Regions from separate parts of the Pseudoalteromonas sp. APM04 genome, predicted to be linked through region 1. Evidence: predicted binding sites of a transcription regulator. Region 1 holds the regulator's gene; the other holds the start of a gene.
The links. Region 1 encodes MetJ, which represses methionine synthesis genes. Its sites were predicted from a motif close to TAGACGTCTAGACGTCTA; they were not measured.
Positions count from the first base shown of each region.

Region 2: a site for MetJ is predicted at 1,795-1,812, ahead of metK (methionine adenosyltransferase). Genes of this name have one in related genera too.

Region 1 covers NZ_CP094441.1:372,717-388,166, reverse strand. The annotation lists gene metL (bifunctional aspartate kinase/homoserine dehydrogenase II) at 1-996, opposite strand, end outside; gene metB (cystathionine gamma-synthase) at 1,002-2,231, opposite strand; gene metJ (met regulon transcriptional regulator MetJ) at 2,431-2,751, shown strand; gene MTP24_RS01805 (malic enzyme-like NAD(P)-binding protein) at 2,821-4,062, opposite strand; gene rpmE (50S ribosomal protein L31) at 4,683-4,898, opposite strand; gene priA (primosomal protein N') at 5,130-7,316, shown strand; gene MTP24_RS01790 (SPOR domain-containing protein) at 7,337-7,864, shown strand; gene hslV (ATP-dependent protease subunit HslV) at 7,944-8,462, shown strand; gene hslU (HslU--HslV peptidase ATPase subunit) at 8,474-9,802, shown strand; gene MTP24_RS01775 (gamma-butyrobetaine hydroxylase-like domain-containing protein) at 9,868-10,242, shown strand; gene MTP24_RS01770 (methyl-accepting chemotaxis protein) at 10,266-12,146, opposite strand; gene MTP24_RS01765 (MJ1255/VC2487 family glycosyltransferase) at 12,255-13,286, opposite strand; gene MTP24_RS01760 (phosphatase PAP2 family protein) at 13,283-13,822, opposite strand; gene rraA (ribonuclease E activity regulator RraA) at 14,028-14,525, shown strand; gene MTP24_RS01750 (formimidoylglutamase) at 14,527-15,450, shown strand, end outside.
Region 2 covers NZ_CP094441.1:783,216-798,665, reverse strand. The annotation lists gene tkt (transketolase) at 1-1,608, opposite strand, end outside; gene metK (methionine adenosyltransferase) at 1,914-3,065, shown strand; gene MTP24_RS03735 (hypothetical protein) at 3,229-3,777, shown strand; gene MTP24_RS03730 (5-formyltetrahydrofolate cyclo-ligase) at 3,798-4,394, shown strand; gene rpiA (ribose-5-phosphate isomerase RpiA) at 4,448-5,101, shown strand; gene serA (phosphoglycerate dehydrogenase) at 5,111-6,340, shown strand; gene MTP24_RS03715 (hypothetical protein) at 6,417-7,349, opposite strand; gene radA (DNA repair protein RadA) at 7,425-8,810, opposite strand; gene MTP24_RS03705 (PilZ domain-containing protein) at 9,169-11,646, shown strand; gene serB (phosphoserine phosphatase SerB) at 11,672-12,691, opposite strand; gene MTP24_RS03695 (AhpA/YtjB family protein) at 12,840-13,460, shown strand; gene MTP24_RS03690 (TatD family hydrolase) at 13,427-14,194, opposite strand; gene pdxH (pyridoxamine 5'-phosphate oxidase) at 14,216-14,854, opposite strand; gene argS (arginine--tRNA ligase) at 15,262-15,450, opposite strand, start outside.

The DNA.
Region 1 (15,450 bases):
ACCATTTTGACTAAAGTGATGAATGCTGTGTTGAATAAGCTGGCTAACATCTGCGACTTCGCCTTCGGCCAGCTTTTCAACTGTTAATAAATCGATGTTGTTTAACGTGGTAATAAAACGCTTTTGTTTTACATTTCCTTCTTTAACTATATCTGTAGGCGTTGCTTGCACATCAAAACTACTACGAACAGATAGTTTTATATCGCTGTTTCTTAAAGGAGAAAGCGTTTTAGCGTGTAAAACAGGATTACCTAATCGCGCTAATAGGTTAGCTTGACCTCTACACACTTTATTGTATTTAACCGCTTTACTAACTTTGCGAGGGTCTGTGCTGTATACACCTTGTGTATCGGTCCAAATACACACCTGCTTAGCATGGCAGTAATTAGCGAGTAAGGTTGCACTATAGTCACTCCCATTGCGACCAAGTGTAACCGTGTCACCCAACGTATTTGATGCAATAAAGCCTGTGACAACATTAATGTAGTCTGGGGTTATAAACTTCGCACATTGCTGCGCATTTTGGGTATGTAACAATTGCCCATTATTTAATGTAAAAAGTGTTCGAGCATCAAGGTCACAAGCATTAATATTTAATTGCGTAAGGTAAAGCGCCAATAAGCGTGCAGACCATACCTCACCATGAGCAAGCAAGGGAGCCTCTTCCAAGCCTTGGTTTTTTATCAATTCACTAATCGCTGTTAGTTCACTATGCAAACGCGTTAAAGCAGTTCGCTTAAGATCTGCATGGAGTAACTGTGTGATTAAATCAGTTTGATGATTATTTAATTGCAGCAATATATCAGCAACGACATGCGTATCTTGTTGCTGATAGCTTTGCCATAACTTCACCAAAGTATCGGTTGTTTTTCCCGCCGCAGATACAACAACACAATCGCCCGGCTGAGTATGATCTAAAATAATACTCGCAACCCGCTCATACCGTTGAGCCGAACTAAGGCTTGAACCACCAAATTTATGTACTGTTTGTGTCATATTGTTCACCAAAGCGCTGGATGAGCGGCACTTAATTTAATGTCACCGCCAGCTCCTTTGTTTAAATTTGCTTTACTGCCTGGCTTTACAAGCTGAAACACGCGCTCTAAATCAGCTAATAAGTCGTTTATATCTTCTATACCTACTGAAACTCGAATAAGTGTATCGCCCACTCCCGCCTCAAGACGTGCTTTAGGCTCCATGCCAGCATGGGTCATAGTTGCAGGATGGCATATTAAGCTCTCTACTCCGCCCAAAGACTCTGCCAAGCTAAAGTCACGTAAGCTGGTTAAAAACGCCGCAGCATCGTTTATGTCGCCTTTAATATCAAAACTCACCATGCCACCAAAGCCTAGTTGCTGCGCTTTGACTAATTCATGCTGAGGGTGTGATTCAAGACCAGGGTAATAAACTTGGCGAACAAATTCCGATTTTTCTAAATATTTAGCAATCGCTAATGCGTTTTCTTGATGCTGCTTTAAACGCACATTTAGTGTTCGCAACCCGCGCAATGTTAAATAACTATCAAATGGCGCACCTGTAATACCTATATTGTTTGCCCACCATGCCAGTTCATCGCCCAGCTCTTGTGAAGCAGCAATCACCGCACCGCCCACTACATCTGAATGACCATTGATGTACTTGGTGGTGGAATGTACAACTATATCAACACCAAATTTAATAGGGTTTTGTAATGCTGGTGATAAAAATGTGTTGTCGGCAGCGACTAAAGCACCGCACTGCTTAGCAACATCGGTTATTGCTTTAATATCAGTTAAGCGTAGTAATGGGTTACTTGGTGTTTCTATCCAAATTAGCTTAGGCTTAATTGCTAAAATTTTATCTAAACTTTGTGCTTGTGTTAAATCTAAAACTTCTAGCTTGAGCAAACCGCGCTTTTGCAGTGAAGTAAATAAACGATAGCTTCCGCCGTAACAATCATGTGGGATCACTAACGTATCGTCATGATTCAGGATTTGCGTAGCCAAATGAACGGCAGACATACCCGTGGCAGTAATAATACCGCGTGCGCCACCTTCAAGCTCAGCCAAGGTTTCGGCTAAAATATCACGATTGGGGTTACCACTTCGCCCGTAATCGTATTGACGCTTTGTATCAAAGTCGGCAAACGAATAGGTGGTTGATAAGTAAATAGGTGCGACAACTGCGCCATGATGTTTGTCTGCTTCAACACCACTTCTTACTGCAATGGTTGCTTTATTTTTTTCGCTCATATTCGTCACCTATTTAATTTGGATGTTTAGACGTCTAAAAGAGTAATTTATCTTATTAAAGATGTCAAAACATTTAAAGCTCCAGATGGCTAAAAAACTAGTATTTGACTATCTTTTTTAAATCGATAGAATTTCACGCATATTCATATGCATTGTAGTGCATATGAGCAATTATTAATCTGAGGCGACGATACATCTTATGGCTAAATGGAATGGTGAGTATATTCACCCATACGCAGAACACGGGAAAAAATCAGAACAAGTAAAAAAAATTACCGTTTCAATCCCACTAAATGTATTAAAGGTATTAACGGACGAACGCACGCGTCGTCAAATTAATAACTTACGTCATGCAACAAATAGTGAATTACTTTGTGAAGCATTTTTACATGCATTTACCGGTCAACCTTTGCCTAACGACGACGACTTACGCAAAGACAACGCCGAAAAAGTGCCTGAAGAAGTGAAAAAAATAATGCAAGAAATGGGGCTAGAAGTGCCTGTTTTAAACGAAGACTAAACGTAATTTAGACACAAAAAAACCTCAATTAATTGAGGTTTTTTTTGTGTCTAAATTACAGCTTAGTCGTTATTCCATATAGTTTTCTGGTAAATCAATTTGTGCAACACCTGACTCTACAGCAGCTATTGCAACCGCTTTTGCAATACGCGGTAATAAACGAGGATCCATTGGTTTTGGAATAATATACTTATTACCAAACTCCAGCTTATCAACACCCGCAGCTGTCAGTACTTCAGCAGGTACAGGCTCTTTGGCAATACTTCTAATCGCTTCTACAGCTGCAATTTTCATTTCATCATTTATTGCACTGGCGCGTACATCAAGAGCACCGCGGAATATAAACGGAAAACACAGTACATTATTAACTTGGTTAGGGTAATCTGATCGACCCGTTGCCATAATTAGATCGTTTCGAGCAGAATGAGCCAGTGCAGGATCAATTTCTGGATCTGGGTTTGAACAAGCAAACACAACTGGTTTTTCTGCCATTAATTTTAAATCATCGGCAGCTAATAAATTAGGCCCCGATACACCAACAAATACATCTGCATCTTCAATAACATCTTGCAACGTGCGCTTGTCTGTATTGTTAGCAAAAAGTTTTTTGTATTCATTTAAGTCATCACGACGAGTATGAATAACACCTTTACGGTCAAGCATATAAATGTGCTCGCGCAAAGCACCACACTTAATTAACAGCTCCATACAAGCAACCGCAGCAGCACCGGCACCCAAACACACAATAGTCGCATTTTCGATAGACTTGCCTTGCACCTCAAGCGCGTTCAACATACCCGCAGCAGTTACAATGGCTGTACCGTGCTGATCATCATGAAATATCGGGATACTGCAGCGCTCAATCAATGCTTTTTCTATTTCAAAACACTCTGGCGCCTTAATATCTTCAAGGTTAATTCCGCCAAACGTGTCGGCAATATTAGCAACTGTATTAATAAAGTCTTCAGTAGTGCGGTGTTTCACTTCGATATCAATAGAATCAAGGCCAGCAAATCGCTTAAACAGTAACGCCTTACCTTCCATTACAGGTTTTGAAGCAAGTGGGCCTAAATTACCTAAGCCTAAAATTGCAGTACCATTAGTGATAACCGCAACCATATTCCCTTTACCTGTGTATTTATAAGCGTTTGCAGGGTCTGCAGCGATTTCACGTACGGGTTCTGCAACTCCTGGGCTATATGCTAATGCGAGATCTTTTACCGTTTCAGCAGGCTTTGTTAGTTCAATGCTAATTTTTCCTGGAACGGGATGCGAATGATAGTGTAGTGCTTGTTCACGAAAGTCTGACATAACGCGATTGTATCCTGCAATTAAAGTAAAAGTGAGAGGTGAAGTTTAGGCTACGATACCCTTATTATTTTTAAATTCCAAGCAATATCAGGTCTATCCTGTTATATGCTAGTTCGATTAATTTTAAGAGGTTTTTCAATAACTTTTGTAAATTATATCGACACTTTATAAATAAAAATTCATCCAATAACGGATTCTAAAGGCACATTTGTTCTTTCATTATTTTTTATAAAACATCTTAATAAAGTACTATAAAAATAAGCAAAAATAGGCTTATTCACATACTTTAAAAACATATAACTTCACGTTAGCTACATTTAACTACTTAGTTAAAAAATGAACTAATTAAAAATATAGAGAATAATTTGCGGTTTGTCTGTAAAGGTTTATGCATATTCAGAATAAGAACAGGAAATAGTTATGCATAGCAGGGGAATATGAAAATCGAGCAATAAGCTAAATAATTTGTTATTTAGCTGTCCTATATTAAAAAATATTGACGCCGTTCGTGTAAAACTTAATTTTTTAAATCGAAACGTTATTACTATTAAATTGGTATAACTAAATTAAAAGCATAAAAAAAGCACCCTAAGGTGCTTAATTTAACGAGACAGCAAAATTTACTTCTTGCTACCAAGTGCACCGAAACGCTTGTTGAAACGATCAACACGTCCGCCAGTGTCTAAAACTTTTTGCTTACCAGTGTAAAAAGGGTGACACGCTGAACATACGTCAAGGTGAATGTCTTTACATAGAGTAGAGCTTGTTTCGAATTTATTGCCGCATGAACAAGTTGCAGAAATTACTTCGTACTTAGGGTGAATACCTTCTTTCATAGAAACCTCTAGTTAAGGCCGCATCGCTCTCCAAACCCGAAGTCTGGCACCATACGTCGTTAAAACAAATTTGTTGGTCGCGGATTTTATCCAACTACCATCAAACACACAAGCTATTATTAACTGTTTTGCTAAAAAAGTAGGCAGACACTTAAGCAAGCAATATTTGCTAGTAGGTTTTTAACGTTATTTTTAGTACATTACATCATTAATTTTATGAGTTGAGTTGCTATGTGTTTTGCTGAAGTCGCTATAAAAGTCCCCTTACCGCGCACCTTTGATTATAAAGTAGATAAGCAACTCGATGGCATGAAATCACCACTAAAACCAGGTATGCGTGTGTTGGTGCCTTTTGGTAACCAAAAAAAAGTCGCCGTTGTTTTAGCTATTAAAAGCAAGACCGACGTCCCCGAAAACAAAATAAAATCCATCATCGAAATCATTGATGACGCGCCTATTTTATCATCTGAGCACATTGCACTTTTGAGTTTTACATCTCGCTATTACTGCTACCCACTCGGCGAAACAATTCACATAGCGCTACCAAGTGCGCTGCGCCAAGGTGAGTCACCGGATAAAACCAGTATCAATATGGTTATGCTGACAGAAAAAGGATCAACACTTCCGTCACTCAAAGCAAAAACTCAACTTAACTTATTAAAGCAACTTGCACAGTCAGGTAAATCATCATTAACCGAGCTCAAAGCACTCGGCTTTAGTAAAAAAACTATCGATAGCCTTATTGCAAAAGCGCTTGTTACACAAACCATAGAACATGATAATCAGTGGCAAAGTACTGCACCAACAGTAGGTAGTAAGCCTACACTGAATAAAGAGCAAGCCGTAGCTTGCACTGCAATTAATCAAAGTAAAGGCTTTAACACGTTTTTATTAGAAGGGGTTACCGGTAGTGGTAAAACCGAAGTCTATCTTCAATGTCTTGAAGAAGTATTAAAGCGAGGTGAGCAAGCGTTAGTTCTTGTCCCCGAAATAGGCCTTACCCCTCAAACGGTAAACCGTTTTCGTCGTCGCTTTCCAGATACACCCATCATGTTATGGCATTCTGCACTTACCGATAACGAACGCCTACAAACATGGCGCTTTTGCGAAAAAGGGAGTTGCGCTATTGTAATAGGTACGCGCTCAAGTATTTTTTTACCCTTTTTAAAGCTCGGTATGATTGTAGTTGACGAGGAACATGACTCATCATTTAAACAACAAGATACCCTTCGTTACCATGCTCGAGATTTAGCAGCTTATCGTGCATTCCAGCATAAAATTCCACTTATACTCGGCAGTGCTACTCCAGCGCTCGAAACCTTGCATAAAGCCATTAATAACAAGTACCAACTATTAAGCCTGACTGAGCGCGCTCAAACCTCAACCGATAACCAATTTAAATTACTCGACATGAAAGGCCAGCCCGATCAGGCGGGTATTGCTCACGCAAGCCTTGCTACTATGCGCCAACATTTGAATCGTGGTAAACAGGTTATGGTGTTTTTAAATCGTCGTGGTTTTTCACCTACACTTATTTGCCATGAATGTGGTTGGTTAAGTGAATGTAACCGTTGCAGTACTAGTGCCACGTTCCATAAAGCGATTGGTCAAATGATTTGCCACCATTGTGGCGACCAACATCAAGTACCTCATCAATGCCCTGATTGCGGGAGCACGCAAATATTCCCTAATGGTAAAGGGACTGAACAAATAGAAGAGTTTTTAACAAACGAGTTTCCTGATACGCCGGTAACCCGTATTGATCGCGATTCAACTCGCCGAAAAGGCAGTTTAGAAAAAGCCCTCGACGAAATTAATTTAGGTGGAGCGCGCATATTAGTTGGTACGCAAATGCTTGCAAAAGGTCATCACTTTGCTGATGTAAGCCTTGTCATAATTTTAGACGTAGACAGCGGCCTATATTCCTGCGACTTCAGAGCAACGGAACATTTAGCGCAGTTAGTGACTCAAGTAGCAGGACGTGCTGGTCGCTCAGGAGAGCCTGGCCAGGTGTTATTACAAACACATTTTCCCGAACATCCACTTTTACAAGATTTGGTCAATAATGGTTACCAAGATTTTGCACGCTTTGCGTTAAGCGAGCGTGATGACGCCGACTTACCTCCCATCACAAATATGGCTATAGTCCGCGCACAAGGGCTCAGTATTAAACTAGTCGTCGACTTTTTGACAGATTTGGTTCCAGTTAACGGGGTATCTGGTATACAATTGCTCGGTCCGATCCCTGCCCCATTAGAAAGAATTGCGGGTATGTATCGGTTTCAATTGCACATTCAAGCGCAAGATCGCCGCATATTACATCAGTATCTTGCGCAAATGGTTGATTATTTAAGCACCAGTAAACTTGCACAAAAAGTTCGCTGGAGTTTAGATGTAGACCCTATAGATATGATTTAGGTTAAGGCCAAAATAACGCTATGGCACAGCACGATTACATTAATAAAAAACCAAAAAATAGAAAAAACACCAAAAAAGAACCTGCTAAAAAGCCATTCCCTTATCTTTTGGTAATTGTTGCAGCTTTGCTTGTGGGCGGTTTTGCCTATGGATTATGGTTTATTAAAAATAATGCCGACCCCGAGCTTGTTGAAAAACAAACTAACCCAGCCGAAAAAGAAAAAATAGAAGTGGTCGTTCCTCGTGCGCCTGAATTTATAAAAGAAATCAGAAACCATGAAGTGCAAGTAGAAGTAAAAGAAATTGAACAAAAAGGTCCTTATGTTATGCAATGCGGCTCGTTCAGGACACATGAACAGGCTGAATCGTTAAAAGCTAAAATAGCCTTTGCTGGTCTTATATCTGAAATAAGAGAAACCAAAGGCGAAACGGGTATTTGGTATAAAGTACGTTTAGGGCCTTATAAAACGAAACGCCAAGCAGAAAGTGATAAAAATAAACTCAAGCGTGTCAAAGTCGTCGGCTGCGGAATTTGGGGCTGGACTTGAAAATAAACCATTCACCCATATAACCTCATCATAATCGTTTTTAACGAGTTGCCCCTGCAACTCGATGATGAGGAATAACATGACCACTATTGTAAGTGTACGCCGCGACAACAAAGTTGTAATTGGTGGCGACGGCCAAGTTTCATTGGGTAATACCGTAATGAAGGGTAACGCCCGTAAAGTTCGACGCCTTTATAATGGCAAAGTAATCGCAGGTTTTGCCGGCGGTACTGCTGATGCCTTCACCCTGTTCGAACGTTTTGAAAGCAAACTAGAAATGCATCAAGGTAATCTCACTAAAGCTGCTGTTGAAATGGCGAAAGATTGGCGTAGTGACCGTGCACTCAGAAAGTTAGAAGCCCTGTTAGCTGTAGCCGATGAAACTGCCTCTTTAATTATCACCGGTAACGGCGACGTCGTTCAGCCAGAAAATGACTTAATTGCCATTGGTAGTGGTGGTAACTTTGCCCAATCGGCCGCAACCGCGTTATTAGAAAACACCGATTTAAGCGCTCGTGAAATAGTAGAAAAAAGCCTAACTATTGCAGGTGATATCTGCGTATTTACTAACAACTTCCAAACTATTGAAGAATTATAATAGGAACCGCTATGTCTGCTATGACCCCAAGAGAAATTGTTCACGAGTTAGATCAACATATTATTGGCCAAGCTAACGCAAAAAAAGCAGTTGCTATTGCACTTCGTAATCGCTGGCGCCGTATGCAATTAAACGATGATTTACGTGCAGAAGTAACGCCAAAAAATATTTTAATGATTGGTCCTACAGGTGTTGGTAAAACAGAAATTGCGCGCCGCTTAGCCAAACTTGCTAATGCCCCTTTTATTAAAGTAGAAGCAACCAAGTTCACCGAAGTGGGTTATGTTGGTAAGGAAGTTGAAACCATCATTCGCGACTTAGTTGAAGTGTCTATTAAAATGACACGTGAGCAACAAACTAAAAAGTTTAAACACCGCGCAGAAGAAGCGGCCGAAGATCGTATTTTAGATGCACTATTACCACCTGTTAAAGATCAATACGGTGAAACTCAGCGTGATGAAAACTCATCAACACGCCAAACATTCCGTAAAAAGCTTCGCGAAGGTCAACTAGACGATAAAGAAATTGAAATCGATTTAGCACAAGTACAACCAAACGTAGAAATTATGGCGCCTCCTGGTATGGAAGAAATGACCAACCAGCTACAGGGCATGTTTCAAAACATGGGTGGCGATAAGCGCACTAAGCGCAAGCTCAAAATTAAGGAAGCCTTTAAGTTACTAACCGAAGAAGAAGCGGGCAAATTAGTAAACCCAGAAGAGCTAAAAGAGCAGGCTATATTTGCTGTAGAGCAAAATGGTATTGTGTTTATCGATGAAATAGACAAAATTTGTAAGCGCGGAGATTCATCGGGTCCAGATGTTAGTCGAGAAGGTGTACAGCGCGATTTACTTCCGCTTATTGAAGGTTCAACAGTAAATACTAAGCACGGTATGGTTAAAACTGACCACATGCTATTTATTGCCTCTGGTGCATTCCAAATGGCTAAACCATCAGACATGATCCCTGAACTACAAGGTCGCTTACCTATTCGCGTTGAGCTTGAAGCGCTTACTGCAAACGACTTCAAACGTATACTTACAGAGCCTCATGCTTCACTCACAGAGCAACAGCGCGAGCTACTTAAAACAGAGCAAGTTGATGTTCAGTACAGTGATGACGCTATTGAGCGTATTGCAAAAGCGGCATGGCAAGTTAACGAGAAAACCGAAAATATTGGTGCTCGTCGTCTTCATACCGTGATGGAAAAGCTAATGGAAGAGATTTCATACGATGCGTCTGAGCAAGCTGGGTCGTCAGTAGTTATTGATGCGGCTTATGTTGAAAAACATTTAGGTGCACTAGTTGAAGATGAAGATTTAAGCCGCTTTATTCTTTAATTGGTACTATAAGTAGTTATACTAAAAGCCTCCATATTGGGGGCTTTTTTAATGGGATACAAAACATGAAACACGTAACAAAAGTGCATTATCATAGCGTGAGCAAAAATTTAGATGTTTACTTTGACGATGATAGTAAAGCCGTATTTAGTTGTGAATTTTTACGTGTTCACTCTCCATCAGCAGAAGTACAAGGCCATGGCTCTGGCCCTATGAAGCTGGTTTTAAACAAGCAATCAGTCGGGATAAAAAAAATAGTCCCGGTTGGGCATTACGCACTGCGCCTAGATTTTGACGATGGCCATAATAGCGGATTATTTAGCTGGAACTATTTTGCTAAGCTGCAAGAACAGCAGACTAAGCTGTGGAATGAATATTTAGAACGTGTAAGCGAAAACACAAAAAATAAAGACAGTGTGCCAATAAAGTTTATTCCTTAAACCTTATTGGCTCTTTAATAAATTTAGACTTTAAATTTATCTATCGCAGCATATAGTACGCGACCTTGCTCAGATACCTCTTCACTGGTTTGCGCGTTACGCGATGCATGCTCTGATGCATCTTGTGCAATATCTCTAATACGTACCACGTTTTTATTAACCTCTGATGCAACTTGGCTTTGCTCATCAATAGCAACGGCAATTTGTGTACTCATTTCCATAATGGTTTGTACATCTTCAGTAATAGCACCCAACAACTCACCCGCTTTAATTGCCTGAGATGCACTTTCATCACCTTGTGAGCGACATTGGTGCATAATGCTTACAACTTCCTGAGTACGTTGCTGTAGGGTATTAATAATCCCTTCGATTTCACTTGTAGACTCTTGCGTACGCTGGGCTAATGAGCGCACTTCATCAGCAACCACCGCAAAACCGCGACCTTGCTCGCCGGCACGAGCAGCCTCAATTGCAGCATTAAGCGCAAGTAAGTTAGTTTGTTCTGCAATACCACGAATAACATCAAGCACCGAGCCAATCGTTTCACCGTCTTTTTCTAGTTGAGACACCACATCAGATGCACTGCCTAAAGATCCAGACAATTCTCTGATATGGTTAACGGTTGATTCAACTTCGCTACGGCCTTGTTGAGCACTCAAGTTTGTAGACTCCGCTTTTTTAGCAGCCGCTTCAGTGTTGTGCGAAATATCCTGAATAGTCGCTTGCATTTCTGTCGCTGCGGTAGCAACCATGTCAGCTTCGTGTAATTGCTCTTGCATACCTGAGCTTGTGGCTGCTGTGCTCTCAGATAAATGATCTGTTGCTACATTGAGTGTGTTTAATGCGCCATTTACTTCGTAAATCAGGTTTTTAAAGTCACCTATTAAACTATTAAAGTCAGTCGTCATGATAGTGATTTCATCTTTACCTGTTTGCTCTATCATTACGCTTAAGTCGTTATTGCGCCTAATGTCATTTATGCTGTGATAAACGCGTTCAATAGGCACAATAATAGAATGGCTAGTAAAATAAACCAATACTAAAACAATAACGCCTGCAATAACGAAAATAGTAATTGCCAAAAACTGTGCCTCACTTACGCTGTTTTTAACATGAGTTACTGTCTCCTCAACAATTTGGCTAACAACAGTGTCACTTTTTGACACGCTTTCTCGCATTTTACCAAGAGCTCCTGACTCTAAGTTTACCCCTAATTCAACTTGGGCCTTTACCAGCGCCTGAAAAGAACTTTGATAAGTAGCAATTAAGCTATTGAGCTGTGATTTGGTGTTTGAGTCTATTGTTGAACGAGAAAGGCTTTGTTCAAGCTTAGTAATTGTGTCATCAAAACGGGGGAGATACTTGGTATCTAAACGCAGCATAAAATCTTTTTCAGCACGTCTTAATTGCAACATAAGCACGAGCAACTCATCGCTTTGCTGCTCGTTAAGCAAGGTTTCTACTTTATGCACAGCACTTCTTAGGTCACCATAAAGAGCGTCTTTTGGATTTAAGCCTATTTTTCTTTGAAGAGAGACTACGTTATTAAAATCGCTATTATATTTAGCAACTAAGCTTTTTAATTGCGCTGCTTTTTGAGTATCAATATTTAAACTAGACATTAAAGCCTGTAATTCAGCTAACTTTGTATCCAGGACTGCATACTCTTTTTCGAACGACTCTAAAGAGCTCTCTGTTTTGTAAAACAAAAAGTTTTTTTCATGCTTTCTTAACTCTAATTGCTGAATATTCAGCTCTTTCGCTAGCTGTATAGTCTGATTTAATTTAAGATTTTCCTTTCCCTCAAAAATAGTTACACATAATAGAATAACCATTGCTAAACCAACTACCAAAGCATTAAGTTGCAATCGCCTCTTAATCGTTAAATTTTCTAAAAAACTCATTTCAAACACCTTTGGTTAATATGCAACCTTATTATAGACTAATGTCCTAATCTGCTTTTATTTTTTTTAGCTTTTTGCAAACTGGTCATACCTGAAAAATGTATGGCATTACAAATTAACACTTCCCCATAAACCTCTGTGTAGTAATTGAGTTTTATGCCACTGTTTTTGTAATAACCAATCTACAAGTGGTTCAGGGTCGCTAGGGTAATTAATTTGCCTGTTTTGAGGTGCATTATTCCAGTCATCTAATGCTTGTGGATTTAAGTAATTCATTACATGAGCCATTCCCATAGTGAGTAATGTTTGTGCATTTTCACTTTGTTCAAACTGGCCATCTAACGGCTTTAGTAATAACTTTTTACCCAACTTTAATGCCTCACTGGCAAGTTCAAACCCGGCATTACCAATCACGCCGCTTGTATTGGCTAAATCATTTAAAAAGTCAGATCTTGAAGGCGAACGTAAATGTATATTACCCAGCGATCTATTTTGCGCATCGGGGTGATAACAATAAAACTCTTTTTCGGGAAAGTCCTTTAGGTAGTCAATAATGCTAGCAAGGTTTTCAAAGGGTAAGTACACCAACACTTTGTTAATAATCGCAACAGGATTACTATGTTCATGATGTGCAATAAAGGGTGGAATAATGTTTTCAGCAAATGGCTGCCAATGAACCCCCAAATACGTATCAGCAGGTGCATAATATTTTATTAACGACTTACGTAAAATACCTCGGCTAAACATAGGAACACTGTTAGATAAAAAAGCCGCCTGGTGACTGATACCAACCACAGGAACACCCGCTCGTTTAGCTGCCCATGCAGTAATTGGCTCGAAGTCATTAAGCACAAAGTCATACTGCTTTACATCGAACGATTTAATGTCTTTCACTAACTTACAAATACGCGCATTTTTAACGGTTTGAAGGCTTTTTACTTGCCCGTTTTTAGTATTAAACGACAGCCCTCTAAAGCTTTTATAGTTCGCAAAGTCGTGCATATCAAAGTAATCTTTATTTGCACGTCCTGAAAAAACATAATCAACGTCAATATTTAGTTTTTTAAAGCAGCTAGCCATAACACGGGCCCGTGTTATATGGCCATTCCCAGTGCCTTGAATACCGTATAATATTTTCATGCTGGCACCACTAGTGCCAATGCAAATAACCCACATGAACTACCTATCAGTGCACCAATAATAATATCAGCAGGATAATGGACCCCCAATACCACTCTCGATATTGCCACACCACCAGCCCAGCCTAAAAATAGCCATACATACTGAGGGAAAAAGTGGCACAAAATAATAGCAACTAAAAAAGCGGCAGCGCTGTGACCTGACGGTAAGCTAAATTTGTCACTCGGTACTATATAAGCATTGGTTACTAAACAATCGCATGGCCTTATTCGTGCAAAATACTTTTTAGCTAAAAAGTAAATAGGCCGCTCAATAATAAAGCCAAGCATTATTGTGATTGGTAATAGCTGGTACAGCTCATTTTTACTAAGCCACCACACACCTGCACATATAACTAGATACAATCCGCCGTCACCACTTTTAGATAATCCAAACGCCATTTTTTTTAGCCACTTAGGTGAGTTACAGTTAAACAAAGTTAAAAATAATCGCTCGTCAAACTGAGCTACTTTTTTAAGTATATTATTATTACCCATTGCTTATTCCTCATCGCATAATATATGAACACTGATTTAGCTTAGGTGTTGTAAATAACAATTGAGTGACGCTTTTAAGACACTATTGTTGCCATTCTTGATTTACTCCTTGTTTTGCTTAAATTTACTACGATTAAGTCGTTGTTATTGGTTATAAGGCAGGTATACTGAGTTATAAATTAATGTACCTTTTGAGGATAAAATAATGGATTACAGCACTTCTGATTTATGTGACCACTTTGCTGACGTGGTTGACGTGCTAGAGCCAATGTTCATCAACTTTGGTGGTCGACACAGTTTTGGTGGCCGCATTAAAACGGTTAAATGTTTTGAAAATAATGAACTGATCCGCGAAATACTATCTCAAGACGGTACAGAACAAGTGCTATTAATTGACGGTGGTGGCTCTACTCGCCGCGCACTTATTGATATTGAACTTGCTGAACTAGCGTTTGAAAACAATTGGAATGGCATTGTTGTGTACGGAGCTGTCCGCCATGTAGATGAGCTAGAAGAGCTTGATGTAGGTATTCAAGCCATAGCATCAATCCCTGTGGCTGCCGACAGCGAAGGCGCTGGCGAAAATGGGATTGGTGTTAACTTTGCTGGTGTGTCGTTTTTCGATGACGACTTCATCTATGCCGATAGCACGGGTATTGTGTTATCTGCTGAGGAACTTGAGTTGGAAGTTGTAGAAGTATAACGTGACCACTCAGTTAAAAGTATATGATGAAAGCGCGGTTAAAGCCTTATGCTCTACCCGCGCAAACGAAAAAAAAGCATGGCAAGCCATGTCTTTACTCGACACTCACGTAGATGTTCAACAAGCCCTTGTTGATGCCGCTGAGTTTGGTATGCGCTATGTACTTTTAGGCATATGTGAAGACATTGGCCCTAAAGCAAATTTAGGCAATGGTGGAGCAAGTGAAGCCTGGCCTGCTTTTTTATCTAAGTTTTTAAACCAACCTCATAATCAATTTATTGCCACTCAAAAAGTGTTGTTACTTGGCGAAGTACACGTAGATGACCTAATGGCGCAAAGTAACCTCCTAAACAACAAAAACCCTGAACAACTTCAGCAATTGCGTTTGCTATGCCAACAGTTAGATGAGCGCGTAGAAAGTGTATTAAATCTAATATTTAAAGCGGGTCTTGAACCAATTGTGATTGGTGGCGGGCATAATAACTGTTTAGGGATTATTCGTGCACTTAGTGGTTCACAGCATACACCTGTTAATGCAATAAACTTTGACCCTCATGCTGACTTTAGAGAATGCGAAGGACGCCACAGTGGCAATGGGTTTCGATATGCTTATAACGAGAAGCTACTGAATAATTACCATGTTATTGGCCTACACGAGCAGAAAAATAACCAAGCAATTATTGATGCCATGACGCAGGCAAACTTCACGTTTGATAGCTATCAGTCACTCAAAGTAAAACGCGACATAACGCTTACTCAGTCTATTGATAAGGCTATTAACGGTTTTAATTCATTACCCCTTGGTATTGAAGTAGATCTAGACAGTATTACATTTATGCCTGTAAGTGCCTATACATGCTGTGGGTTTAGTGTCAGCGACACTGAACATTTTATATATAAAGCAGCAAGTAACCGAAACGCTAAA
Region 2 (15,450 bases), 410 kb from region 1:
GTCGCTTAGCTGTTGTGCGTCACGCGCCTGTTGCTCAAGACCTTGGCGTGTGAATATTAACGATGTAGGACCGTCTTTACGTTCAATAGCTTGTTGCCATGCAATTGCTGACTCAACTTGGTCACACGGGCGCCAGTTATAAAGGTTAGGAGTTAAACGCATGCTGGCAATTTGCTCTACTGGTTGGTGAGTTGGACCATCTTCACCTAAACCAATTGAATCGTGCGTGTATACAAAAATGCTTGGTTGCTTCATTAATGCAGCCATACGAACCGCATTGCGTGCGTATTCCATAAACATTAAGAACGTTGCACCGTAAGGAATAAAGCCTTTATGAAGTGCAATGCCGTTCATAATTGCCGACATACCAAACTCACGCACACCGTAGTAAACGTAGTTACCACTTGCATCGTCCGCTGTTAGGCCTTTAGAGCCTTCCCAAATTGTTAAGTTTGAACCTGCTAAATCGGCAGAGCCACCCATAAATTCAGGTAATAATGGACCAAATGCATTTAATGCATTTTGTGACGCTTTACGAGATGCTGGATTTGCCGGGTTTGCTTGTAACTGCTCAATATACGCTTGTGACTTTTCAGCCCAGTCGGCAGGTAAATCTGAATTTGTACGGCGTTTGTACTCAGCTGCAAGCTCTGGGAATGCTTTTGCATAGGCTGCAAACTTTTCGTCCCAGCTTGATTCAAGCTCTTGGCCTTTAGCTTTTCCATCCCACTGTGCGTAAATGTCTTCAGGGATTTCAAAGGCATCCCCCGTCCAACCTAAAAACTCACGCGATGCTTTAATTTCGTCATCACCCAATGGTGCACCGTGACAGTCGTGGCTACCCGATTTATTAGGTGAACCGTAACCAATAATTGTTTTACAACAAATTAGTGTTGGTTTATCAGTCACGCTTTTTGCTTCGCTAATTGCAGCACTTACTGCATCGCTATCGTGGCCATCAACGCCACTAATTACGTGCCAGCCGTACGCTTTAAAACGTGCTGGTGTGTCATCGCTAAACCAACCTTCAACTTCACCATCAATAGAAATGCCGTTGTCATCCCAAAAAGCAACCAGCTTGCCTAGGCCTAATGTGCCGGCAAGCGAACAGGCTTCATGCGAAATGCCTTCCATTAAACAACCGTCGCCCATGAATGCATAGGTATGGTGATCAACAATGTCGTGACCTTCACGGTTAAATTGTGCCGCAAGCGCTTTTTCAGCAATTGCCATGCCTACCGCATTTGTGATCCCTTGGCCTAGTGGGCCCGTAGTGGTCTCGATACCTGGCGCATAACCGTATTCTGGGTGGCCTGGTGTTTTAGAGTGCATTTGACGGAAGTTTTTAATTTCGTCCAACGGTAAATCATAACCACTTAAGTGCAATAAAGAATAGATAAGCATTGAACCGTGGCCGTTTGACAGTATAAATCGATCTCGGTCTGCCCACTCTGGATTTGATGGATTATGTTTTAGATAATCGCGCCATAATACTTCTGCGATATCAGCCATGCCCATAGGGGCTCCAGGGTGACCAGATTTGGCCTTTTGTACTGCGTCCATTGACAAGACGCGAATAGCATTTGCAAGTTCTTTGCGAGATGGCATGAATTCTCCTACCTTATATATGTATTTGCGCGGGTATTTATGTGTTCGTTTATGTACTCAAGTTACAAGAGCACTTTTATTGCGACCATTCTTACTTATTGTGGGGTCTGTGTGCAATTAAAAACCCTATAAAAATGAGGTATTATGAATATTTTTTAAGACCATAATGTCATAACTAATTTAATTTAGACGTCTAGGCGTAAAAACACTATGCAAGGTGTTTCGTTTTAGATAAAATACGCCCCTTAATTTTTTAGCGCTAATACCGACGTTTGTGAAGCGCAATATTTGTGAGCATAATTACAATGGCAAAACATTTATTTACTTCTGAATCTGTTTCTGAAGGTCATCCGGATAAAATCGCCGACCAAATCTCTGATGCGGTTCTTGATGCTATCCTAGAGCAAGACTCTCATGCCCGCGTTGCGTGCGAAACATACGTGAAAACTGGTATGGTTATGGTTGGTGGTGAAATCACTACTAGCGCATGGGTTGATATAGAAGAAATTACGCGTAAAACAGTACGTGAAATTGGCTACACTCACTCAGACATGGGTTTTGATGCTGACTCGTGTGCAATTTTAAACACCATTGGTAAACAGTCTCCAGACATTAACCAAGGTGTTGACCGTACTAGCCCAGAAGAACAAGGCGCTGGTGACCAAGGCTTAATGTTTGGTTACGCATGTAACGAAACTGAAGTGTTAATGCCTGCACCTATTACGTATTCTCACCGTTTAGTTCAACGTCAAGCACAAGTACGTAAAAGCGGCGAGCTTAACTGGTTACGCCCAGATGCAAAATCTCAAGTTACTTTTGCATACGAAAACGGTAAGCCAGTAGGTATTGATGCGGTTGTTCTGTCAACTCAGCACAGCGAAGACATCTCTCAAAACGATTTAGTAGAAGCTGTGATGGAAACCATCATCAAGCCAGTACTTCCTGCTGAACTAATCACAAGCGCAACTAAGTTTTTTATTAACCCAACAGGCCGATTTGTAATTGGTGGTCCAATGGGTGACTGTGGTTTAACAGGACGTAAAATCATTGTTGATACATACGGTGGTATGGCACGTCACGGTGGTGGTGCTTTCTCTGGTAAAGATCCATCAAAAGTTGACCGCTCAGCTGCATACGCTGCACGTTACGTGGCTAAAAACGTAGTGGCTGCTGGCCTTGCTGATAAGTGTGAATTACAAGTATCTTACGCAATTGGTGTTGCAGAGCCAACTTCTATTAGTGTTGAAACGTTTGGTACTGGTAAATTAGAAGAAGCACGTTTAATCGAATTAATTCGTGAACATTTTGACCTACGCCCTTACGGCTTAATTCAAATGCTTGATTTAGAGCGCCCTATCTACCTTCCTACTGCAGCTTACGGCCACTTTGGCCGTGACCAATTCCCATGGGAACGCACAGATAAAGCTGACGCACTTCGCGCAGCAGCGGGTCTTTAAGACTAAAGCAAAAAAACGGCCCTTTTAAGGGCCTTTTTTATAGCTAGCAATTATGTAACGCAACGCTAATTCATAGTTTAAAAAATAACTATTAATTGGTCCTCGAACTTTTTTATACTTTAGGTATATACTCATTTAATTATAAAGCTTTAGGGATATTTAAATGACCGATAACTTTCGCGTTATGTTTGCTGGACTCGCTGATAACGTTGACTCAAAAACAGCGTGTACAACACTGGCGGCAAAACTAAAAATCTCAGAAGAAAAAGTAGCCTTATTTTTTAAAGGTAAGCCTTTATTTGCGCCTAGCGATAAAAACAAAGCATTAAAACAAGCTAAGCTACTTGTTGGAATGGGTATTAAAAGTAAGCTTCAAGCTGTATCGACAAATACTGAAAAAACCACTCAAACGGTAAGTGATAGCCAGCGAGATGAGCGTATTTTTGACGCATTAGACTACATAACCAGCAGTTTAATCAGGCTAGAAGAAAAACTCGAAGACCTTGAGCAGCGCTTACCTGAAAACCAAACAAAAACCCCTGAAGTAGATGAAGACGAATGGCAAGACGAAGAGCTATTACTGGACGAGGAACTAATAACTCAGCCTAAAAAACGCAGTAATGCATTGCTTTATTCGTTAATAGCTACGGTTGTTACGTTGCTTATTATACTTGCGGTGTACTTGGCGTTTCCTGCTTTATTTGCTTTTTAATTAGTTGGTAAGTTTGAAAAATGAGCGATTCACGCGCCCAAATAAGAAAATCTATTCGCGAATTACGTAATAATTTGTCTAATGAACAGCAAAATTTAGCATCTCAATCTTTAAGTATGAATTTTATTCAATACTTAAAAACAAAAAAAACAGCTAAAAATCAACATATCGCCATTTATTTAAGTAACGACGGAGAGCTTGATACCTCCTTGTTAATTAAAGAATTATGGAACTTAAATCACGTTATTTACCTACCAGTAATACACCCATTTAATGGCGCCACTTTGCTGTTTCAGCGCTATGAGAAAAACTCACCCATGAAGGCAAATCGCTATGGTATCTTTGAACCTAAGCTAAATTGCAGTCAAATATGCCCTTTACCCGAGCTGGACTACTTACTTATGCCATTAGTTGCATTCGATAATCAAGGTAATCGCTTAGGAATGGGAGGTGGGTTTTACGATAGAACACTGGCTCGTTTACACGATGAAAACTGGCAAAAAACACGACTTATAGGCCTTGCACATGAGTGCCAAAAAGTTGATGTATTGCCAATAGAGTCTTGGGACGTACCGCTTAAAACCATAATAACACCCAACAAAAATTACTGCTGGTGATGTGATTATTCGCATACTTGCAGCACACGTTTGACATACATGAGCACAAAATAATGACACAAGACGAATTAAAAAAAGCAGCAGCATGGGCTGCACTCGAGTTTGTAAAAGAAAACACGATAGTAGGTGTAGGCACAGGCTCAACCGTTAATCACTTTATTGATGCCCTTGGTACAGTTAAAGACACTTTAGTAGGTGCAGTATCAAGCTCTGAAGCTTCTACAGCGCGTTTAAAAGAGCTCGGTATTGAAGTGTTTGAGCTAAACGATATCGATGCACTCGATGTTTACATCGACGGCGCGGATGAAATTAACGCTCAAAACGAAATGATTAAAGGCGGTGGTGCTGCACTTACCCGTGAAAAAATTGTGGCTGCAGTTGCTAAGCAGTTTGTGTGTATTGTTGATGACACCAAACTAGTGGACACATTGGGGGAATTTCCGCTTCCCGTTGAAGTTATTCCAATGGCGCGCAGCTACGTAGCACGTGAGTTATTAAAGTTAGGCGGCGACCCAGTCTACCGCCAAGGTGTGGTTACCGATAACGGTAACGTTATTTTAGACGTATATAATTTAAATATTACCAATGCTAAGCAACTTGAGACAGATATAAATCAAATTGTTGGCGTAGTTACCAATGGCCTATTTGCGATGCGTGGTGCTGATAAAGTAATTATCGGCACTAAAAATGGGCCTCAAATTAAATAGGATGAGGTTATGAGTAAGGTATCGTTAGCAAAAGACAAAATTAAAATTCTCTTGCTTGAAGGTGTGCACCAAAGCGCAGTTGAAACGCTAAAACGAAATGGTTACAGCAATATAGACTACGTTAAAACATCGCTACCTGAAGACGAGCTTAAAGAACGTATTAAAGACGCTCACTTTGTAGGTCTGCGTTCTCGTACTCATATTAACGAAGCTGTTTTAGATGCTGCAGAGAAGCTGATTGCCATTGGTTGTTTTTGTATTGGCACAAACCAAGTTGACTTAAGTAACGCTCGCCAGCGTGGTATTGCTGTATTTAATGCGCCATTTTCAAATACACGCTCTGTTGCAGAGCTAGTACTTGGTGAAATACTGCTTTTACTTCGCGGTATACCTGAGCGAAATGCTGCGGCTCACCGTGGTGAGTGGCTAAAAACAGCAACGGGTTCATTTGAAGCACGTGGTAAAACGTTGGGTATTATTGGCTACGGCCACATTGGTACTCAGCTAGGTATTATGGCTGAAAATATTGGTATGAACGTCGAGTTTTACGATATTGAGGATAAGCTAACACTGGGTAATGCAAAACAAGTGCATAACTTGACTCAACTACTTCAGCGATCTGATGTAATTAGTTTGCATGTGCCAGAAACACCACAAACCAAAAACTTAATCGGTTCGGCAGAGCTTGCGGTAATGAAACAAGGCGCTATTTTAATTAACGCCTCTCGCGGCACCGTTGTTGATATTGATGCCCTTGCAGAATCACTTAGCGAGAAAAAGCTAAGTGGTGCAGCAATTGACGTGTTCCCTGTTGAACCTAAATCTAACGATGAAGAGTTTGTATCGCCACTACGCGACTTCGATAACGTTATTTTAACGCCGCATATTGGTGGTTCAACTCAAGAAGCTCAAGAAAATATTGGTATTGAAGTGGCAGGTAAATTGGCTAAATACTCAGATAACGGCTCTACAATTACCGCCGTTAACTTCCCTGAGGTATCACTGCCAGAGCTTGCTAACCGTAGTCGCTTATTGCATGTTCACCACAACCGCCCAGGTGTGTTAACGCAAATTAACCAAGCGTTTGCGCAGCACGGTATCAATATAGCGGCTCAGTACTTACAAACTGATGAAGCAATTGGTTATGTGGTTATTGACGTTGATACCGACCACTCTGAAGTAGCGCTTAAAGAGCTAAGTGCAGTTGAAGGAACAATTAGAGCGCGTATTCTTCACTAAACATTATCTATAATAAAAGCCGCATTTGATTAAACAAGTGCGGCTTTTTAAATTATGATTTAACGACTTATCGTGATTACTCGCCTTTAACTTCTAAATTTATAAACTTAACCAGTTCTTCTGGCTTACCAGCTAGCATCATTAATTGCTGGTTAACTTCCATCATAGTTTGGCCTTCAGGCAATTTTGCTGAAACAGTTAACGAATTTAAACCGCTGGCAAAGCTGGTTAACGCATTCGCTATTTCTTCAGTTACAGGCGCTTGCTCTAACTGCTGGGCTAACATTGCTTGCATTTGCTCAATAGTCATACCTTGCTTTGAAAGCTCACTTTCTAATAACTCTTTAAGTTTACCTTGGTTATTTATAACAAAGCTTGCGTTACGGGGTTCAAGCTTGCTCATTGCTTGCATCATACGTGTTTGCTGTTGCAGTTGCTGCTCATAAGTTAGAGGGGTATCACCCGCTTGCTTTTGTTCTTTGCTCATCGCAAGCGACGTATCCATAAGCGGTTTAGAATTAGCTAGCCCTATGTCCATATTAAAACTGATCACATCTTGAGCATTGAGCTTTACAACCATATCGCTTTCACCCGACTCTTCATTATAATCTAAAGATGAATGCAGGTTGTAACTTGCTGACGCTAATATGGCATTTGTGTCAGCAGGCAGTGTGGCAATAAAGTCTTTACTGAGCGTCAGATTTTTTACATCAAGCGATGTATGCGGCGAAATTTTATCGGTTTCGTAACCTTTAACTTCAATACTTTGAACGTTGGCCACACTCTCGCCCTCAGGGCTTATTACTTCCATACTTGTAATTTCAACACTTTTTGAAATAACACTTGCAGATAAGCCAGCATATTTAAATGTTGCACCCGTTTGCTCACTCACCATGGCCAGCTGCTTGTCTACTTCAGCACGAACCTCTTGGGTTGCAACATAGTTAGCGTAGCTAACGCCGCCAACACCTGCGGCAATAATCGCTGCGGCTATAATTAATTTTTTCATATTATTTCCTTATTCTATTTTTTATAAAAATTGTATTAACCCAAGAGTAACATTGCATACCAGTCGCTGTAAGCGTTAATTAATCAGGCTCAATAACTCATGTACCGTTTTTACTGGAGTTATTTTAGCGCCTAGGCCTTCCATTGATTTATGGTAGTTACGAAACGGGATAAATATTTCTGTAAAACCATGCTGTGCAGCTTCTTTAACTCGTGGTACGCCGCTGTCTATTGGTCGCACATCACCGTTTAAACTCAACTCCCCCATAATACAAGTGGTTCGAGGCACAACAAACTCGTTCAAGCTACTTAGTAACGCAGTAACAAGGGCTAAATCTATACAGGTTTCTGATTCATCAATTTTTAAACCACCCACAATATTAAAAAAGGTATCGTGAAATATTTTTGTTTTTGTATGTTTACGTAAAATACCTGTAAGCATTTTTATGCGGTTCATATTTAAACCGACACAAACACGCTGTGGAAATTCAGCCTCGGTTTCTGTTGTTAAACATTGTATTTCAAGCAATAGATTCCGATTACCTTTACGGATACAGGTAATAGACGACCCCGGGGATTCAGTCGTCGAGCCCGATAAAAATATCTCACTCGGGTTGTCTACGCTTAACATTCCACGCTCACACATTTTAAAAATACCCACAGTATCAATGTCACCAAAGCGGTTTTTATTGGCACGTAAGGTACGAATTTGTCCATCATTGGTGTCTATGTGTAATAGCGCATCAACAATGTGCACCAAGGTTTGCGGGCCTGCAATTTCGTTATTTTTATTCACGTGAGCAATAATAAACATGGTCACGTCATTCTGCTTACAATATTGAGTTAATGCTTGAGCTGCACTTTTAACTTGCGAAGGAGAGCCTGGACTGCCATTTGCAGTGTCTGTAACAACGGCTTGAATGGAGTCGATGACTGCAAATTTTATTTTATTTTTATCAAGCTCTTCAATAATGGTCTCAACGCTGGTTTCTGAAAGCAAATAAAGCTCATCGGCGTTATAGTCTAACTTTAAGCGGTTAACACGATTTTTAAACTGCGACAAAGATTCCTCAGCGGTACAGTAAAGAGACGGCATACGCTTTGACATTCTTGCCACCAAGTCAGATAAAAGCGTTGTTTTACCCGCCCCCGGATCGCCCGAAATAATATTTACAGACCCCGTAGTAACACCACCACTTAAAACACGGTCAAGCTCGCCTATTTCTGTGAGTTGTTTTTCGGCTTCAACGGTCGCTATGTCATTAATTTTTTTAGAACCACCACCAATACCTCCGGCATACCCGCCAACACTTGAGCGCGCTGTTGCTTTCTTACTTTGTCCTGCTGAAGGTTTAAATTCAGCTAACGTATTCCACGCACCGCAACGACATTGCCCCTGCCAACGTTGATAGTTCATGCCACACTCTGTACAAACAAACTCTACTTTTGCCGCTTTAGCCATTAATAACCTTATTTATTAATCATTGAATTTAAAAATGCGTACTGTTTTGTTGTTATTTTGCCATTTCATCTATTTACATAGCAACATAGCTTGCCTGTGCAAATTTCTTAAGCCACAATCATTACCTAATTAACTGTTTTACCTTTATATATCTTAGGGCATAGTTTTTGCTTTAAAATTGAATAAAAGTAACTTGCCAATAAAATGGCACATAACACATAATAACAAAAACTAAATGGTAGTTGCTCCAAAACCGTACCTATATTAATAACATAGCACGGTTCACGTTTATTGAATTTCTAATAAATGGATTTAATAGTATACCTACTTTTTCAAAGAGACGGTGATGGTTTTATAAATGGCTGATGACATCATGCTCAAACACGAGTCCCTCGTGAATGAGCTAAAACAATATTTAGGCAACGCCAAGTTTGACCTAATTTTTAAATCAAAAACAGCAGAGCTTACGAAGCCTGAACAGTTTTTAATTAAAATGGAAATGTCGCGCCTTTCTCAGCCTGTCGAGCGCTTTATTGATCTACGCGGTTTAGTTACAGGACAAGTAAAACCTTACGAACATAATGGTAAACAGCACTTTATGGATGAAACGGCCATTGAAGTGTTTGAAAGCGCATTAAAACAGCATGGTAAATACACACTTGCTGTTTACGAAGCGGTTATGAATACGGAAAATAATCACCGCGTAATGCAAAAAGAAGCCGCCGAAAAAGGGAATAAGCAAGAGCAAGAAGATTTACTAAATACTAATGTTATTAAATTTGCATCTTACGAAAGCCGTGCAGAAGAAAGGATGAATTATTCAATAAAAGTTACTATTGAATATAACGATAAGAAAAATATTAAAGCAAGTACCTCTGATATTTCTTTGAGTGGCTGTAAAATAAAGTTGGCAAAGCGAAACATAATTAGAAAAGGCCAACTAATAGCAATGCGTTTGGTGGGTCTAGAGCAAGACTTTGAACTGGGTTTAAAAAATGGCATTCAATATGAAGTAGTTGCCGTTGAGAATATCTCACGTGAATTTAATCATATTCGTTTAAAGCGAACTTACGTTGAAAATAATGAAGCCTTCGATAACTTTTTAGAAAGCTTTATTCACGGAAATAAACGCCGCTACAAAGTTAATTTAGATAACACACTCGATGCGGTTGTATCAAAAGGTTATGAGCAATATTACATACCTCGTGTTACTTCATTGTATGTGTTTTTAAGTAAAAAAGACGATCAGTATTATCCTAGTCTAAGCCTAACAACCGAAAATAATATTTTTATTCAGCGCTACTTTACCGATGAAAGAAGTGTACCTTGCTTATACAACGTGCTTAACCATAAACGGGTCAGTGGGTTATTAACACAACCAACAGCAGTTAAAGAAGATTACCTGTACACCTTTACACATGTGTCCTCTGGAAAGATTTATTACTATTCAGCAACCCGCACTGAATTAAACAATAATGCCAAACTACGTGATTTATTTTTAGGGTTTGGTAGTCAAAAAGAAAGCTGGCAATGCTTTAAAATTCAAATAATGCCGAGTCATCCTGATGATGCTTACATACCACTTTCACTGCCAAATTCTGCTGGTAGTAACATTGAAAAACTTAACAAACCTCCTTCGCCTCGTGTTGAAGGGTTAGTTAAAGACGTAAAATATATTGTTGTACTAACTAGTATAGGTAATAGCGTTGAGCAATCGCGTTATAAACAAATAACTTACGATAAAGCTTTGGTCAATCAGCTTAAACTTTTTGGGCATGCCAAACATAAAACGGCTCCCTATTTAGACATTGTTGCGCTTGAGTATGTAAATTTACGCTCGCATAAACGCTATTTATATAAAACCGACGTTAAATTACATATAAATGATACGGTATTGAGTGGACATACACGCGATTTTTCAGTCATGGGACTACAACTAGAGTGCGATCAGCCTGTTAGCTTTAAAAAAGGCGACATTGTCTTTTTAACATTCCCTGATTTACAAAAAATAACTAAAAAGCATGCATTAAACGAACTCAAGTACGAGGTTATGGCTATCAGTAAGTCACTGACCACCGTTAACTTAAAAGCCAATAGAGTGGCTGACTTACCCCATGCTGGCGTTAGTTTTTTCACACAATTGATTGAAAATAACAAAGACAAATTAAAGGTAAGTGAAGAGGCTCCTAAAATTGAAGGGCTTTCTACAGCACTTAGAAACATGGTAACAAAAAGCGTTTGCCAGTTTCCGCTGTATTTACACAAAGAAGCGGCACATTTTAAAGTGGGTGCAATTGGTTATGGTTTATATTCAAGCCCGCTGCATGTACTTTTACAAAACTTTGGTTTACTGAGCAATAAAACGGACGTGTCGAGTATAATAACTAACGAGCAAATTTTAAATGTGATCACTCCAAATATAAAAGATCGCAGCAGACAAGATCCGCCACTTGCGTTTACACTGGCAATCAATTTTGACCCCCGACAAGATAAAGTCACCGAAGCTATTCAAAGCCAGTGTATATTAGGTGAAGATTACAGCAGCTTTAATGAACAAATTAGCAAGGGGATTAAGTCTCAAATTATATTTGTTATGCGACTATATATTTCACGTACTGGTCGCCCAGATACAGATTACCTATCCAGCGAGCTTAGCTATGTGAGTCAATACGCATTACATAAAGCTAAAGAGTTGGAAGAAGCTTTATGGTCGGTAACAGGTGTGGGTGATGTGGTTGATATTACAGAAGAAGCTTTAAGTCATTTTGAGTTAGATCAACAAAAGGTTGACCAAATGGGCCGTCGTAAACTGCTTTGGTTAAACCGCTCTCGCTAAGCGGTTTAACGCTAATATGCCATCGTTATTTTTTGTTTAACGGAATAGCGAGCATATAAAGTAACTGTAATAACGAGCCTTTACAAATAGCTGCTTGCGCTTGCTCAACTACTTTTGGTTTACCATGAACAGCAACCCCAAGCCCAGCCTTTGCCATCATAACGAGATCATTTGCACCATCGCCAATCGCCACTGTTTGTATTTTTTCAAGTCCGAGCTTAGCTTGCAAAGACTCTAAAATAACCGCTTTTTGCTGTGCATCCACAATCGTACCAAGTACCTTACCAGTTAATTTATCATCTTTAAATTCAAGCACATTTGCATGTACTTCATCTAAATTTATTAGCTCCTTAACACGCTCTGCAAAAGGTACAAAACCGCCCGATGCAATTGCTAAATACCAATTGTGATGCTTTAGTACTTGGCACAAGGCTTTTATGCCCGGCATAAGTGGCAGGGTATTTTTTAACTCTTCAATAAGGTTTTTTTCAATGCCTTTAAGCTTACCTACGCGCTGATTTAAGCTTTCACTAAAATCGAGTTTACCTGCCATTGCGAGGGCTGTTACAGATGCCACATCATCGTACACATTTGCTAAGCGTGCTATTTCATCAATACATTCAATAGTAATCGCTGTTGAATCCATATCCATTACTAACAAGCCCGACTCGTAAAGGTTAGGCGGTGTATTAATTTGTACTAGTTGGCACTCTAGTGTTTCTGAAAACGCTTTAAGCGTTAATGGATTAATAGATTGCGTTGTATTTTGAGTATAAAAACAAAGTGCTGGAGATAAGCCCAAATCAGGCTGGTATTGGCATAATGCTGTGACCGTTTGCCCATGATGAGCTAAAAACTGAATAAAAGTATCTATACTTGTCGCATTAAAGTCACCTGCAAATGCAATACTAAACAACCCTTCTTGTGTATTTGGAACACCATCAAATAGTGTAAAAATCCCGTTGTTATGAGCAAACCATTGGTTGAGCGTTAACATTGACAATGATTGCTGAGAAGTAAGCTGTGCCATGCTGATTTGCGACATGGGATCTCCGTGTTTATTTTTATTCCACTGATATAAAACGAATTGAAGCGGTAATATGAATGCTAAATTCGCCATCGGGGTTAATTTAAGGTTATAGTAGTAGTTGTAACATCAAATCAAAATTCTGTCAGTAGCATATACGGTGACTATGAAAAATAACCATCTTAAAAATCCAATATCGGCATCACAAAAGAAACGACTTTTACGGTTATTATTAGCTGCTGGCTGTTTTGTATTGCTTAGTTGGGTAGGTGTAAATAGTAGCTTTCAAAGCCATCAGTTATTATATGATAGCGCCGACAACACAGCACAAAGCTTAACTCAATTTATGGCTTTAAACGTTAAAACACCACTGATAGAAAAAAACAAACCTCAGTTAAACACTATTTGTAACGACATAGCTAAAGACGAATTTGTACTGTCGGCTACCATTTATGATCATCAGGGGATTTTAGTCGCCAGCAGTGATAATTGGCAGTCACACCATATTTTAGGTCAACTTCCAGAATCGACTCCAGGAATAAGTAAACTTAAAACACCATTTGTTGAACCCGTTGTAAGCGATGATGATCGCCCTCTAGGGTTTGTTTCGGTAACCTATTTAACACGAGCTGCTATTTCAGATAGCCACAGCCATTTTCATGATTTGGGTCGTCAGGTTTTATTAATGCTAGTTATTGCATGTATTTTTACATGGCAATTGGGCCGTGGCTTAAAGCGTTGGCAAGTAAACCGCTATATACGAAAAACCTCAGAGCAAGAGTCGTAGAGCATTTTAGCTAGCACCTCTTTATCGCTACTTTGTTTTAAACTACACAGAGCGTTGAACACATTAGGGATATGAAGCGGCGTATTAATCTCACCTTGATGACCATTTAGTGGCATTGAGGGCGAATCGGTTTCGAGCACTAAGTGCTGAGGTTCAATTTGAGTAATTACATTACGAGTTTTAGCTGCGCGCTCGTAAGTTATAACCCCACCCACGCCTAATTTAAAACCCTGTTTAATATAATACTGTGCTTGCTGTAGTGAGCCAGAAAACGCATGTATCACTCCACCATATTTTGGCTTACAGCGTTTAAAAGATTGCGAAATTAAATCATGACTTTGCCGATGATGGACAATAAGCGGCAAATTTAGCTCATTAGCAATCGTTATTTGCTGCTCAAACAAACTCGTTTGTTTTGCAAGGTCTTCGATACTTCTATCAAGCCCACACTCACCTATAGCTATTAAATGATGCTTATTTGCAACCCCGAACTCAAAAAGTGCTTCTATGTGCGATTCTTTATGTTGATCTAAAAAATATGGATGTAACCCTGCAGCTATTTTTATACTTGGAAAAGTAGCTTTGAGTTTGATAAGAGTATGCGATTGGGCGAGCGTAATACCCGGTACAACAAACTGATTGACTCCCTTTGCTATACACTCGTTTATGAGCGATTCACGAATTGAATCAAACTCGCTAAAGTCGAGATGGCAATGAGAGTCAATAAATTGCACGGTTACTCAATCATCAATTTATTAAGGGTTTAAGCGTGTAACTTGCCAGCTGTTATCTGCTTGGCGCTGGTACATAAAACGGTCATGTAAGCGGTGTGCACCACCCTGCCAAAACTCAATTTTAGCAGGCACAACACAGTAACCGCCCCAAAAATCAGGCAGTGGAATTTCACCTTTAGCAAACTTGCTTTTCATATTAGCAAAGGTTTCCATAAGTACTTTTCGCGACGACACTGGCCTACTTTGTTGCGACGCCCATGCTGCTAATTGGCTTTCTTTAGGACGCGATAAAAAGTATTTTGCCACGGCTGATGTAGGTAATGGTTTTGCCTCGCCGTATACAATCACTTGGCGCTCCATATGGTGCCACGGAAAGTGCAGCGATATTTTGTTATTGCCTTTTAGCTCTTGCGCTTTGCGTGAGCCGGTATTAGTAAAAAATACAAACCCGTTATCATCTAAATGTTTTAACAATACAATACGCTGTGAAGGTTGCCCGGTTTCATCAACCGTAGCGACCACCATGGCCGTTGGGTCTGGGATATTACTGCCCACAGCATGCTCAAGCCACGTTTCAAATTGTTTGAATGGATCATCTTGCAAGTTATCTTCGCTTAGCGCGTCTTGCAGGTATTCACGGCGGATGTCTTCGAGTTTCATAAACAAATCCTTCTCTGTTTATTAAAGCGTATGTGGGTAAGTTAAGGTCAGGCAATCAATAGTAATCAGTAATAAGAACAATTTTATATTTTGGGTTAGTGCTTGGTTAATGTTGGGTTTCGTTTCACTCAACCCAACCTACGGTCAAACCTACCATCTGCAAGTGTAGAAGTGCTAGCAAGGCGGTAAAACTATTTATGCCAAGGAGCATACGGTTTGTATGTGACTTAGGATAAATAGTTTTACCAACGCAGCTAAAGCGAACTACACGCAGCAGAAGGTTCACCTAAGTAGTTTAGCCTAAGACAAGGCATTCACCCCTACTTATCCCTATGAGCATACGATTTGTATGTGATTAGGGTAAGTCGGGGTGGATAACGCAGTATTAGGTTAAAATACGACGGTGATTACATTTGCTCCATGACTTCAATGCCTAACAAATCCAATCCTGTTTTTAGCGTATCTGCCACTAAATTACACAACACTAAACGGCTGTCACGTACGCTTGGCTCTACGCCTTCTTTGAGTACTGGGCAGGCTTCGTAGAACGTCATGTATAGGCTAGCAAGCTCGTACAAGTACCCACATAATACGTG